DNA from 3 places in the Nocardioides panzhihuensis genome. Region 2 is predicted to be linked to each of the others. Evidence: riboswitches for the same ligand, from Rfam matches in the RefSeq annotation. Region 2 holds a riboswitch; each other region holds the start of a gene.

Region 1 (3,264 bases), 2.7 Mb from region 2:
TGCTCATCGACGCGGACAATGCTCCCGCGTCCAAGATCGACGCGATCCTCAACGACCTGGCCGAGTACGGCGAGGTGACGATCCGCCGGGCCTACGGCAACTGGACCAAGTCCGAGCTCAAGAGCTGGATCGGGGAGCTGCACGACGCCGCGATCCGGCCGATGCAGCAGTTCGACCTGACCGCGCACAAGAACGCCTCCGACATGGCGCTCGCGATCGACGCGGTCGAGCTGCTCCATGCGGCCATCCCGGACGCGTTCGCGCTGGTCTCCTCCGACTCCGACTTCACCCCGCTGGTGCACTACCTGCGGGAGAAGGGTCGCGCGGTCTACGGCTACGGCCGGGAGAAGACACCGGCGCCGTTCAAGAGCGCCTGCACCCGGTTCACCGTCGTGGAGAAGCTCGGTGACACCGAGGAGGTGACCGAGACCGAGGCCGGCGTAGCGCCCGCCCGCAAGCAGGCCGCCGCCGCGACCACGGGCCAGGTGCTGAAGCGCAACGCCAGGCTGATCCAGCTGCTGCGCAACTCCATCGCCGCGGCCGCCGACGACGACGGCTGGGCCCTGGTCGGCACCGTCGTCTCCCGCATCCGCAACCAGTCCTCCGAGGACCCCCGCAACTACGGCTACGCCACCTGGACCAAGCTGATCAAGGCGATCGACCTGTTCGAGCTCAAGGACGAGGGCACCTCGGCGATCGCGGTCAGCGACCGGCGCAACGGCAGGAAGTGACGTACCCCTCCGGTACGTCCTCTGCGGACATCACCGTCCGCGCGTCTCCGCGACGGCCGGACGGGCGCATCTGATCCCCTTGGGCACCGACCCGTTGAGGTGCTTCAGGGCGGCCTTGAAGTCGCGGCAGCGCTCGGCGTCCTCGGCCTTGTTGCGGGGGTAGCCGATCGCCGCGTTGACCTTGCCCATGTCGAGGGCGTCGGCGAGCGGGTTGATGTCGCGGGCGACGGTCCAGTACCACCGCGAGATCGGCGCGCTGTGGTCCAGGGACCTGGCCAGCTCGGGGCGGCGGCGCAGGTCGATGTCGAAGTAGGCGCCGGCGTCGGTGTAGTTGGCCTCGCCGGTCAGCTGGATGTAGCCACGGCCGGTGAACTTCCGCTTGTCGCGGCCCTTGGCGTCGTGGTGGAACGAGCTCTCGTTGGCGAGCGTGGTCAGGTAGGCCGCCTGTCGGTAGGCGGTGGTGATCCGGGCGTCGGCCATCGCGCGGTTGAGGGTCGGGAGGCCGGTCTCGACGGTCCGCCGGTCGCCGACCTTCTCGCCGAACATGGCGACGAGATCGGCGTACGTCACCGATGTCCGGGCCGGTTCGGCCCGGGCTGGGATGGTCGGGAGGAGGGCGAGAAGGGTGGCCGAGATCGATGCTGCGACAAGGCCGAGAATCCTGTGGCGCATGGGGACAGAGTGACTGCTCGAACCGCGATCCCGCAAGCAGAGCCCGCCCGGCATAGGATTGCCCCGAATTAGCAGAGCCTCAATCAACACACGCCGTGGTGGGGGAAGCCGGTCGAACTCCGGCGCTGACCCGCAACCGTAGGCCCAGGACTCCGAGGTGTCCTGAGCGAGCCGGAGCACCCGTCGACGGACGCGTACTGACCTGACGCTGTCGTGGAACGCAGCGGGTCGGCCTCGTGCCTTCCCGACGAACAGCGCGGAAGGAACCATGAAGAAGACCGTCTTCGGCGGCATCGCCGCCGCCCTCGCCCTCACCTCGCTCGCCGGCTGCGGCGACAAGGCCATCGAGGAGGGGGAGAAGAGCACCTACGACGCCAAGGTGTCCACCTCGGTGGCCGACTGGCTCGTCGCCCAGGCGCCAAAGGGTGTGGCCCGCAACGCGCAGTACGGCACCGACGACTTCGGGCTCAGCGCCGACATCGGGATCGCGCTGGCTGAGATCGGCGGCTACGACGAGGAGCTCGCGACGATCACCGACGCCGTGATGGAGAACAAGGCCGCCTACACCTCGCCCGGCTTCGGCACCGTCACCTCGGCCGGCGCCACCGCGAAGGCGCTCGTCCTCCAGCAGAACGTCGACGCCTCCGACCCCGGCCTGCTCACGCAGCTCGAGGGCACGGTCGCCGAGAACGGCCGGATCGCCGACAAGCTCGACACCAAGAACAAGGAGGCGGCCGACTACTCCAACACCATCGGCCAGTCGTACGCCGTGTGGGCACTGAGCAACGCCGAGAGCAAGAAGGCCGCGGCCGCGGCGGAGTTCCTGGCCGGGCAGCAGTGCGAGGAGGGCTGGTTCCGGGTCACCTTCACCGCCGACGCCGCTGCCGCCGACCAGACCTGCGACGGTGACCCGAAGGCCGTCCCGGACGCCGACGCGACCGCGTTCGCGCTGATCGCCCTGTCGTCGGTGGCGAGCCCGGAGGCGGAGAAGGCCGTCAAGTCGGGCGCGGACTGGCTGAAGGAGACCCAGGCCGAGGACGGCTCGCTGAAGGCAGCCACCGGCAACGTCGCCAACTCCAACACCACCGGCCTGGCCGGATGGGCGTTCGGGCGTGCCGGCGAGACCGCTGCCGCCGAGAAGGCGGCCGCCTGGGTCGCCGACCACGTCGTGACCTGTGGTGACGACGCCGGGGCGGTGGCCTACGACGACGCCGCGCTGACCGAAGGCAACACCAAGGGGCTGACGAAGGAGTCCGAGGGGATGTACCGCCTCGCGGCCGCACAGGCGCTGCCGTCGCTGGTCTTCCTGCCCAAGGACGCGACCGCGAAGAGCTCGTGCTGACTCTGCGGTCCGTAGCGGTGGCCCTGGCGATCCTCGCCGGGGCCACCGCACCCGTCTCATCCGCAGTCTCATCGTCAGCCGCGTCCTCCGCCGTGGAACCGTGCGCGGGCGTGACCGTCGTGGTCGAGCCGAACGCGTTGGGCGGCGGTCCCAAGGTCGCCTGCGTCCAGCCGGAGGAGGGCGACACCGGCGCCGATCTCTTCGAGAAGGCGGGACATCCGCTCACCTTCGTGACCTCGATGCCGAGCGTCGTCTGCCGCGTCGCGGGCCGGCCGGAGGAGGCGGGCTGCGCCCAGATGCCGCCCGCTGACGCCTACTGGTCGCTGTGGATCACCGACGACTCGGGCGCCTGGAGCTACGCCTCCAGAAATGTTACCGAAATAGCCGTGACCTCCGGGCAGGGTGTTGCGTTCACGTGGATAGACGACAATGTCGTTACCGCTCCGGCGACGGTGCTTGGGGATGCTGTGGGGGCGCCCTCAAGCCCGTCGCCGGAGTCATCTCCGGAGGACTCGACAG
Region 2 (3,264 bases):
CGGTGATGCTCCTGGACGAGCCCACCAACCACCTCGACGTCGCCTGGCAGCTGCGGTTGCTGCAGACGGTCGCCGACCGGGCCGAGACCCTGGTCGCGACGATCCACGACCTCGACCTGGCGCTTCGCTCCTTCGACCGGCTGGCGGTTCTCGGCCGGCCCCAGGGCTCCGACCCCGACACCGGCCCGGCGACGGTCGTGGCCCATGGCCCGCCCGCCGAGGTCCTCGACGCCATCAGCGTCGACCTCCACTTCGGCGTCGGCTCCGTCCAGGTGACCCATCCGCACCTGGCCCAGCCCCACCTGCTCATCCACCCCCGGAAGGACCACTCGGCATGACTCCACGCCTTGCCTGCCTCGCTGCGCTCGCACTCGGCGCCACGATCCTCACCGCCTGTGGAGCGGAGGAGACGACCGCGTCCGGTGCCGCCGGCACCGACGCGATCACCGTCGAGAACTGTGGCGAGAAGGTCACGGTCGACGAGCCGCTCACCGAGCTCTACGCCTACGACGGCGGGATCATCTCGATCGCGCTCGCCGCCGGTGCACGCGACGAGCTCGTCGCAGTCACCGGTCTGGCGCGTGACAAGCAGCTGCTCGAGCTCGCCTACCCGCAGGATCGTGTCGACGAGCTCCGGGTGGTCGGGGAGGATCAGCCGACCCTGGAGACGGTGCTGGCGGTGAAGCCGCAGATGATGTTCGCGGGCTGGGGCTACGGCTTCGACGAGTCGCGCAACCTGCTGCCCGAGACGCTCCACGAGCAGGACATCGCCACCTATCTGCTCAGCGAGACCTGCCGGCAGGAGGACGGCGACCGCGGCACCATGGACGCCTGGACGGCGCTGCGTACCGACCTGCTCAACATCGGTGAGCTGACCGGCCACCGGGAGACCGCGGAGAAGGTCGTGACCGACATCGAGGAGCGACGCGAGGCCCTGGAGAGTGCCCCGAATCCTGCGAAGGAACCGACGGCGTTCCTGTTCGACTCCGGGACCGATGCCATCTTCACGTCCGGCTCCTTCGGCGGGCCGCAGGCGATCTTCGACACCGCCGGGGTGACCAACGCGACCGGCGACGTCGAGGACACCTGGACCGAGGTCGGCTGGGAGCGCATCGCCGCCGCTAACCCCGACGTCATCTACTTCGTGGACTACCCCGGCCAGTCCTACGAGGAGAAGGTCAAGGTCCTCAAGTCGAACCCCGCCTCCCGCGATCTGCCCGCCGTCAAGGAGAACAGGTTCGTCAACCTGCCCTACGCGATGTGGGTCTCCGGCCCCCTCAACATCGACGCCGCCGAGTGGGTCCGACGCTCGCTGGAGCACTTCGGGATCGTCCCCGATTCGGGGATCGAGCCGACGCTCGACATCACCGATCTCACCAATCTCGACGGCAACGAGTGGCTCCGCTGAGTTCTGGCTATAGTGCACACAACGGACATGAGGAAGCCGGTGGAACTCCGGCACAGTCGCGCTACTGTGACATCGCCTCGCGGCGGTGGAGTCAGACCCGAGTGTCCGTCCAACCCCATCGAACAGGGACGCAGAATCCCTGAGGAGGACATATGTCGCAGCATGCTGTGGCGCCCGTCGCCGGCGCCGACCTTCCCACCATCCCGCTCCGTGAGCTGGCCCCCTGGGCGCTCTTCTTCGGGCTTCTCGGGTTGCTGGTGCTCTTCTTCATCAGCGCCGACCAGGGCGCCGTCTCGATCCCGTCCGGCACGCTCGTCCACGAGTGGGTCCACGACGGTCGTCACCTGCTCGGCTACCCCTGCCACTGATGAGCGCGCGTGCATTTCTCGTACGCGGCCTGCTAGCCGGACTCCTCGCCGGTGTCGCCACCTTCCTGGTGGCGTACGCCGTCGGTGAGCCGCAGGTCGGCGCTGCCATCGCCCTGGAGACAATCTCATCAGAAGACAGCGGCGGCGACGGACACTCGCACTCGCATGCCACCGAAGGTGGGAGCGAGGAGACTGCTGAGGTCTCCCGCACCAACCAGAGCACCTGGGGGCTGCTGACCGGCGCCCTGGCGGTCGGCGTCGCGCTCGGGGGAATCATCGGGCTGGTCGCCGCCGCCACGATGGGGCGCCTCGGACGGCTCACGCCGAGCCAGTCGACGGCGCTCGTCACGCTGATCGGCTTCGTTGCGGTCGCGTTGGTGCCCTTCCTCAAGTACCCGGCCACGCCACCCGCGGTCGGCAGCGGGGACACCATCGGGCTGCGTACGTCGGTCTACTTCGGCTACCTGCTCGTCTCCGTCCTCGCAGCCGTGCTCGCCACCTACGGCGCGGTGCGGCTGCGGGAGCGGGTCGGGACCTACGCGGCCGTCGTCGGCGGCACCGCCGCCTACCTGGTGGTCGTGGTCGTCACGGGCCAGCTCTTCGTCACGGTCAACGAGATCGGCGACTTCCCGGCGGACACGCTGTGGTCCTTCCGACTCGCCTCGCTGATCACGCTCGCCACGATGTGGGGCGTGCTCGGGGTGGCGCTGACCGGGCTGGTCGGCAGGTTGTACGCGGCGGAGCGCGCCGTCGCGGAGCGGAAGGCTCTCGCCGCCACGTTGTGACCTCGACGTGGAGCTGGGTGAGGACGAGCCGACTCGGCGGTCAACGGGGGAGGCGGTAGGCCTCCACAGGGCGGCCGTCGGCCAGGTGATCACGCACGATCACCCGGGCGGCGGCCGCCTCTACATTGCCGTACCAGACGTCGTCGGGCTGCACGCTGAGCACCGGCGCCTGGTTGCACGGGAACAGGCAGCCGGTGTGGGTGATCAGCAGGTCGTCGTCGCCGAGCCCGGCCTCCATCGCACCCAGGATCACCGCCCTGGCGGTCTCCTCCGAGCCCTTTGCGGTGCAGCGTGGGCCGCGACAGATCAGGACCTGACGTACGTGGCCGGGGACTCGCTCCCAGGCGGGCGTGGTCAGCCCGGGCTCGGTGCCGGTGATCGGCCGAGTCTCCGCGAACGCGTCGGGGAGCTCGGCGCGCGTGGTCGCCAGCCCGGTTGCGACCTGGATCTCGGGGCGCTTCCCGGAGCGCTCACGCCACCAGTGGGCGGCGATCCGGCGCAGCCAGGAGTGGCCGGGGGCGAGCGGTCCGAGGCTGACGCCGGCCAGCGTGATGGTTTCGGCTCCGGAGTCGGCGAGCCGGGTCAGCTCGGCTGAGAGCGACGGGCCGCCCATCTGCAGGAACGCGAGGCTCGCGCCGAGCTCGCCGGCCCAGGCGTGCAGATCCTGGCGCCGGTCGACATCGGTCACCGACATCCCGACGAG
Region 3 (3,264 bases), 1.8 Mb from region 2:
GTCTTTTGGCTTGGTGCAGCTTGCCGGCCCGTCGTCGGCTAGCCGACGTGCGGGTAGTCGAGGGTGTGGCCGGTCTCGAGGTTGACCACCGCCATCCGCGTGCTTATGGGTGCGGTGACGAAGTGGGCGCTGCTACGCCATCACTGGGGTTCGTCTCGCTCGTGGGCACGTTCGTGCTCATCGCCATCCTCATTCTGCATATGCCAGATGTCACAGTTCAGGCTGCTCGGGCACGCTCACGCTGGGGCGGACGGGCAGCGACCTCCTGCACGCGGTCATTGGGCTCCTCTTGCTCATCTGCATCCTCGTGCTGGACATCTCCAAGCCCTCGCGGGGGTGACCAGATATAGCTGGCGCAAGGATCTGGCGGCGCGCACACACGGGTTGAGGGTGGGACGGGGCATAGTAGTCCAGTCGCCATTCGTGTTCAGACAAGGACTGACATGCCGTACGTATCCATCGCCATTCCTTTCTTTCGGCTCGAGGTCGAGCGCCACGATCGCCATTGGTGGCTCACTGCCCTGGCTTTGGCTGCGCTCGGGATAGCTGTGGCCATGGCGCTCTTCGGTCTGCCGCCTATCGATCTCCATGGCCCGCTGCACAAGTTCGGGATCATGGATCCGCTGTGCGGAGGTACCCGCGCCGCCCGCTACACCGCTCAAGGCAATCTGGTCCAAGCCTGGCGGTACAACCCTCTCAGCATCCTCATCGTTGGCGGTGCCGCCCTCGCGGTCTTGCGCACCTTTGTCGGGCTCATCAGTCGTCGGTGGGTAACGTTCGGGTTCGCATGGACACCTCAACGGCGCCGCTGGATGATTGGCGCCGGACTCCTCCTGCTGGTGCTACTCGAGATCCGCCAGCAGATGCGTGCGGATCTGCTCACGGCTGGCACGGACATGTGGCGTTGACAGAGATCGGTGGGTAGTCACGGCCCGCCGTGACGGTTGCTGCGCAAGCCCCGCAAGCACCCGGGCGTCGATCACGACGCCCACCTGGAGGCGCTGCGAGACGGCATCGCCGGCTACGACCGGGGCGTCGTCTCGAATTGCCCCTTGGCGTGCGAGCAGCCATCTCGAGACCTATGCGCGAGCTCGGGTTGACCGGCAGGACGCGCCCGACTGTCGAGCTCACGCGATGGAAACCTCGCTGCCTGTTGGCACACGCGCCCGACGGGGCGTGAGAAGCAGACCGAAGACCATTCCGAGTGTGGCCCACATCAGGCCCAGCTGCGCGAGGTAGGCGATCCGGAAGTCCCAGATCAGTTTCGCGGGCATATCGCTGGCGATCTTGTCCGGCGTGCCTGGAGTGAGCGCGAACACGGCACCGGCGACCGAAAGAAAGGCCGCCACCACGAGTGTGGTGCGCACTGGCGCACTCAGGTCTCGTGAGGCGAGGAACTTGTCCAGCTCGAACGCCCCCAGCACCAAAGCCAGCGCGATCAGGATCGTCAGGACATAGATCAGCGTCCGCTGATTGACCGTGGCCGGGTCGCCAACTGCGGGTGGGTTGCCGGGGATCTTCAGCGCCGGCGCAAGGGTGAAGACGCCGAAGGCGAGCACCGCCAGTACCAGCGAGCGGCCGTAGTCGGTCGCTGCCGGGAGCCGGTGCCGGACCTTGCCGAACACGATCGCGAACACCACGCCAAACAACAGGCCAACGACAAGGCCGGTGGCCATGCCGCCGAGCACCTGACCGGCGCGGGAAACGAGCGGCTCCTCCATCTCGCCCTTACGGTGGCCGGACATGGCTCGGGCGTTGCGGGCGTCCTCGATGACGAGGGCTTTGCGGAGCAGAGGCTCGACCACGAGCCACATCATCAGGGCAGCGGCGCAGCCAGCTGCGGCTCCGGCTGCGGCACCGCGGCGGAGTAGATCTATGAACCCCATGTCAGTGGCAGGGGACGCCGAGGGCGTGGCGTGCGTCGTGGGTGAGCTCGTGCAGGTACTGGCCCTGGGCGGCGCCGAGAAGGGCGCCGTTCTCCTGCGTGAGCATGAACAAGGTGAACAGGGCGGCTGCGGCAAGCAGCCAGGCCCAGGCCGGCACCGTGGTGACGGCGCTGGACGGGTTGGTGGGGTTGGTCATCGTGACCCCTTCTTTCCACGAACCTCGTGGACGATGCCGCAGCCGGTCTCCTGGCTTCCGGATCAACGCCTTCTCCTCGCCTTCCCAGCCCGGCGGGCCAGTGGCATGGGTGAGGAGGGGCTTCCCGGTCACAGTGGCGAGGACCACGTCGGACTTTCACCGACTTCCCGTGCACTGCGGCGCCGCTACTATCGCACATAGTCGAAGGCCGCACAACGAGCGTTCACGGAGTGCGTCCCTGGCCGACGTTCGCTGCCGAGAGGTTCCAGACCCAGTGCGTGTCGTCGAGGCCCACGACTCCTAGCCGTGTCCTGAGGTGCAAAGTAGAGGGTCTGTTCGTGGCTCCACGCCTCCATCACTGCCGCTGACACGGGCTCGGCGCGCGTTCGGGGGCTCCAGGCCAAGAGAGGCTGGCTCGATGTCGGCCCTCATCTGGGTTGCCAGGTACGTCAGGGTCTGTCACCGCGACAGGGGGATGGATGACAGGCGGTCTCTGCGTCCTGAGGTCGGTCGTTGGGTCGGTCCTTGGTGCGCCAGGACAGGGCGACGAGGAGGAGCCCGCCTCCGACGATGAGCGTGTCGGCGAGGTTGAAGGTGGGCCACCAGCCGGTGTGTAGGTAGTCGGTGACGTGACCGTCAGCGGCGCGGTCGATGAGGTTTGCGAGAGCGCCGCCGAGCACGGTGGCGAGCGCGCTGCCCCATAGCAGGGAAGCTGTAGGGGCCGTTCGCCATAGCGCGACGGCGACGGCGGCGGTGATCACGGCCGTGACGGCGACGACGGTCCATGCCGGCGCGTCGGCGGCGAAGGAGAAGGCGACCCCTGGGTTGAAGGCGAGCTGGAGGTCGAGCGGTCCGCCCATGATTGGGTTACCTGGCAGGACGTGCTCGGCCCAGGTCTTGATCGTCAGGTCCGCTCCGGCAAGGACGATGGCGATGACCAGGAGTCCGATCCGGCGTCTGAGAGCGCTGACGCCAGCCTCGGCTGTGGCTTCGACAGGGGCGCTCACTTGCGGCCGTCCGAGCACGAGGAGTCGGCTTTGGTGGCGTGGTCGTCGTCTTCGCAATCGTCGTCGCAGACGAGTTCGCCTTCCCAGGCTTCCTTGCCTTCCATGATTGCGAATCCGGCGATGACGAACCCGGCAACCGGGTCGATCCAGGTCCAGCCGAGCAGGGCGAACGCGA

Evidence for each region. Region 2 has a riboswitch for cobalamin ahead of BJ988_RS17170 (CbtB domain-containing protein). Riboswitches for the same ligand answer to the same signal wherever they lie in the genome.
Region 1: it holds a riboswitch for cobalamin, as region 2 does, so the genes downstream of both, BJ988_RS04285 (prenyltransferase/squalene oxidase repeat-containing protein) here and BJ988_RS17170 (CbtB domain-containing protein) in region 2, are expected to answer to the same signal.
Region 3: it holds a riboswitch for cobalamin, as region 2 does, so the genes downstream of both, BJ988_RS08460 (CbtB domain-containing protein) here and BJ988_RS17170 (CbtB domain-containing protein) in region 2, are expected to answer to the same signal.

The regions. Positions count from the first base shown of each region.
Region 1 is NZ_JACBZR010000001.1:917,750-921,013, forward strand. Features, by position in the region: gene BJ988_RS04275 (NYN domain-containing protein) at 1-731, shown strand, start outside; gene BJ988_RS04280 (hypothetical protein) at 762-1,403, opposite strand; cobalamin riboswitch at 1,467-1,605, shown strand; gene BJ988_RS04285 (prenyltransferase/squalene oxidase repeat-containing protein) at 1,672-2,745, shown strand; gene BJ988_RS04290 (hypothetical protein) at 2,856-3,264, shown strand, end outside.
Region 2 is NZ_JACBZR010000001.1:3,613,783-3,617,046, reverse strand. Features, by position in the region: gene BJ988_RS31025 (ABC transporter ATP-binding protein) at 1-338, shown strand, start outside; gene BJ988_RS17175 (ABC transporter substrate-binding protein) at 335-1,408, shown strand; adenosylcobalamin (AdoCbl) riboswitch at 1,417-1,559, shown strand; gene BJ988_RS17170 (CbtB domain-containing protein) at 1,561-1,776, shown strand; gene BJ988_RS17165 (CbtA family protein) at 1,776-2,561, shown strand; gene BJ988_RS17160 ((2Fe-2S) ferredoxin domain-containing protein) at 2,602-3,264, opposite strand, start outside.
Region 3 is NZ_JACBZR010000001.1:1,805,473-1,808,736, forward strand. Features, by position in the region: gene BJ988_RS08450 (DUF2752 domain-containing protein) at 444-908, shown strand; gene BJ988_RS08455 (CbtA family protein) at 1,128-1,886, opposite strand; gene BJ988_RS08460 (CbtB domain-containing protein) at 1,888-2,082, opposite strand; cobalamin riboswitch at 2,106-2,276, opposite strand; gene BJ988_RS08465 (signal peptidase II) at 2,532-3,089, opposite strand; gene BJ988_RS08470 (cation diffusion facilitator family transporter) at 3,086-3,264, opposite strand, start outside.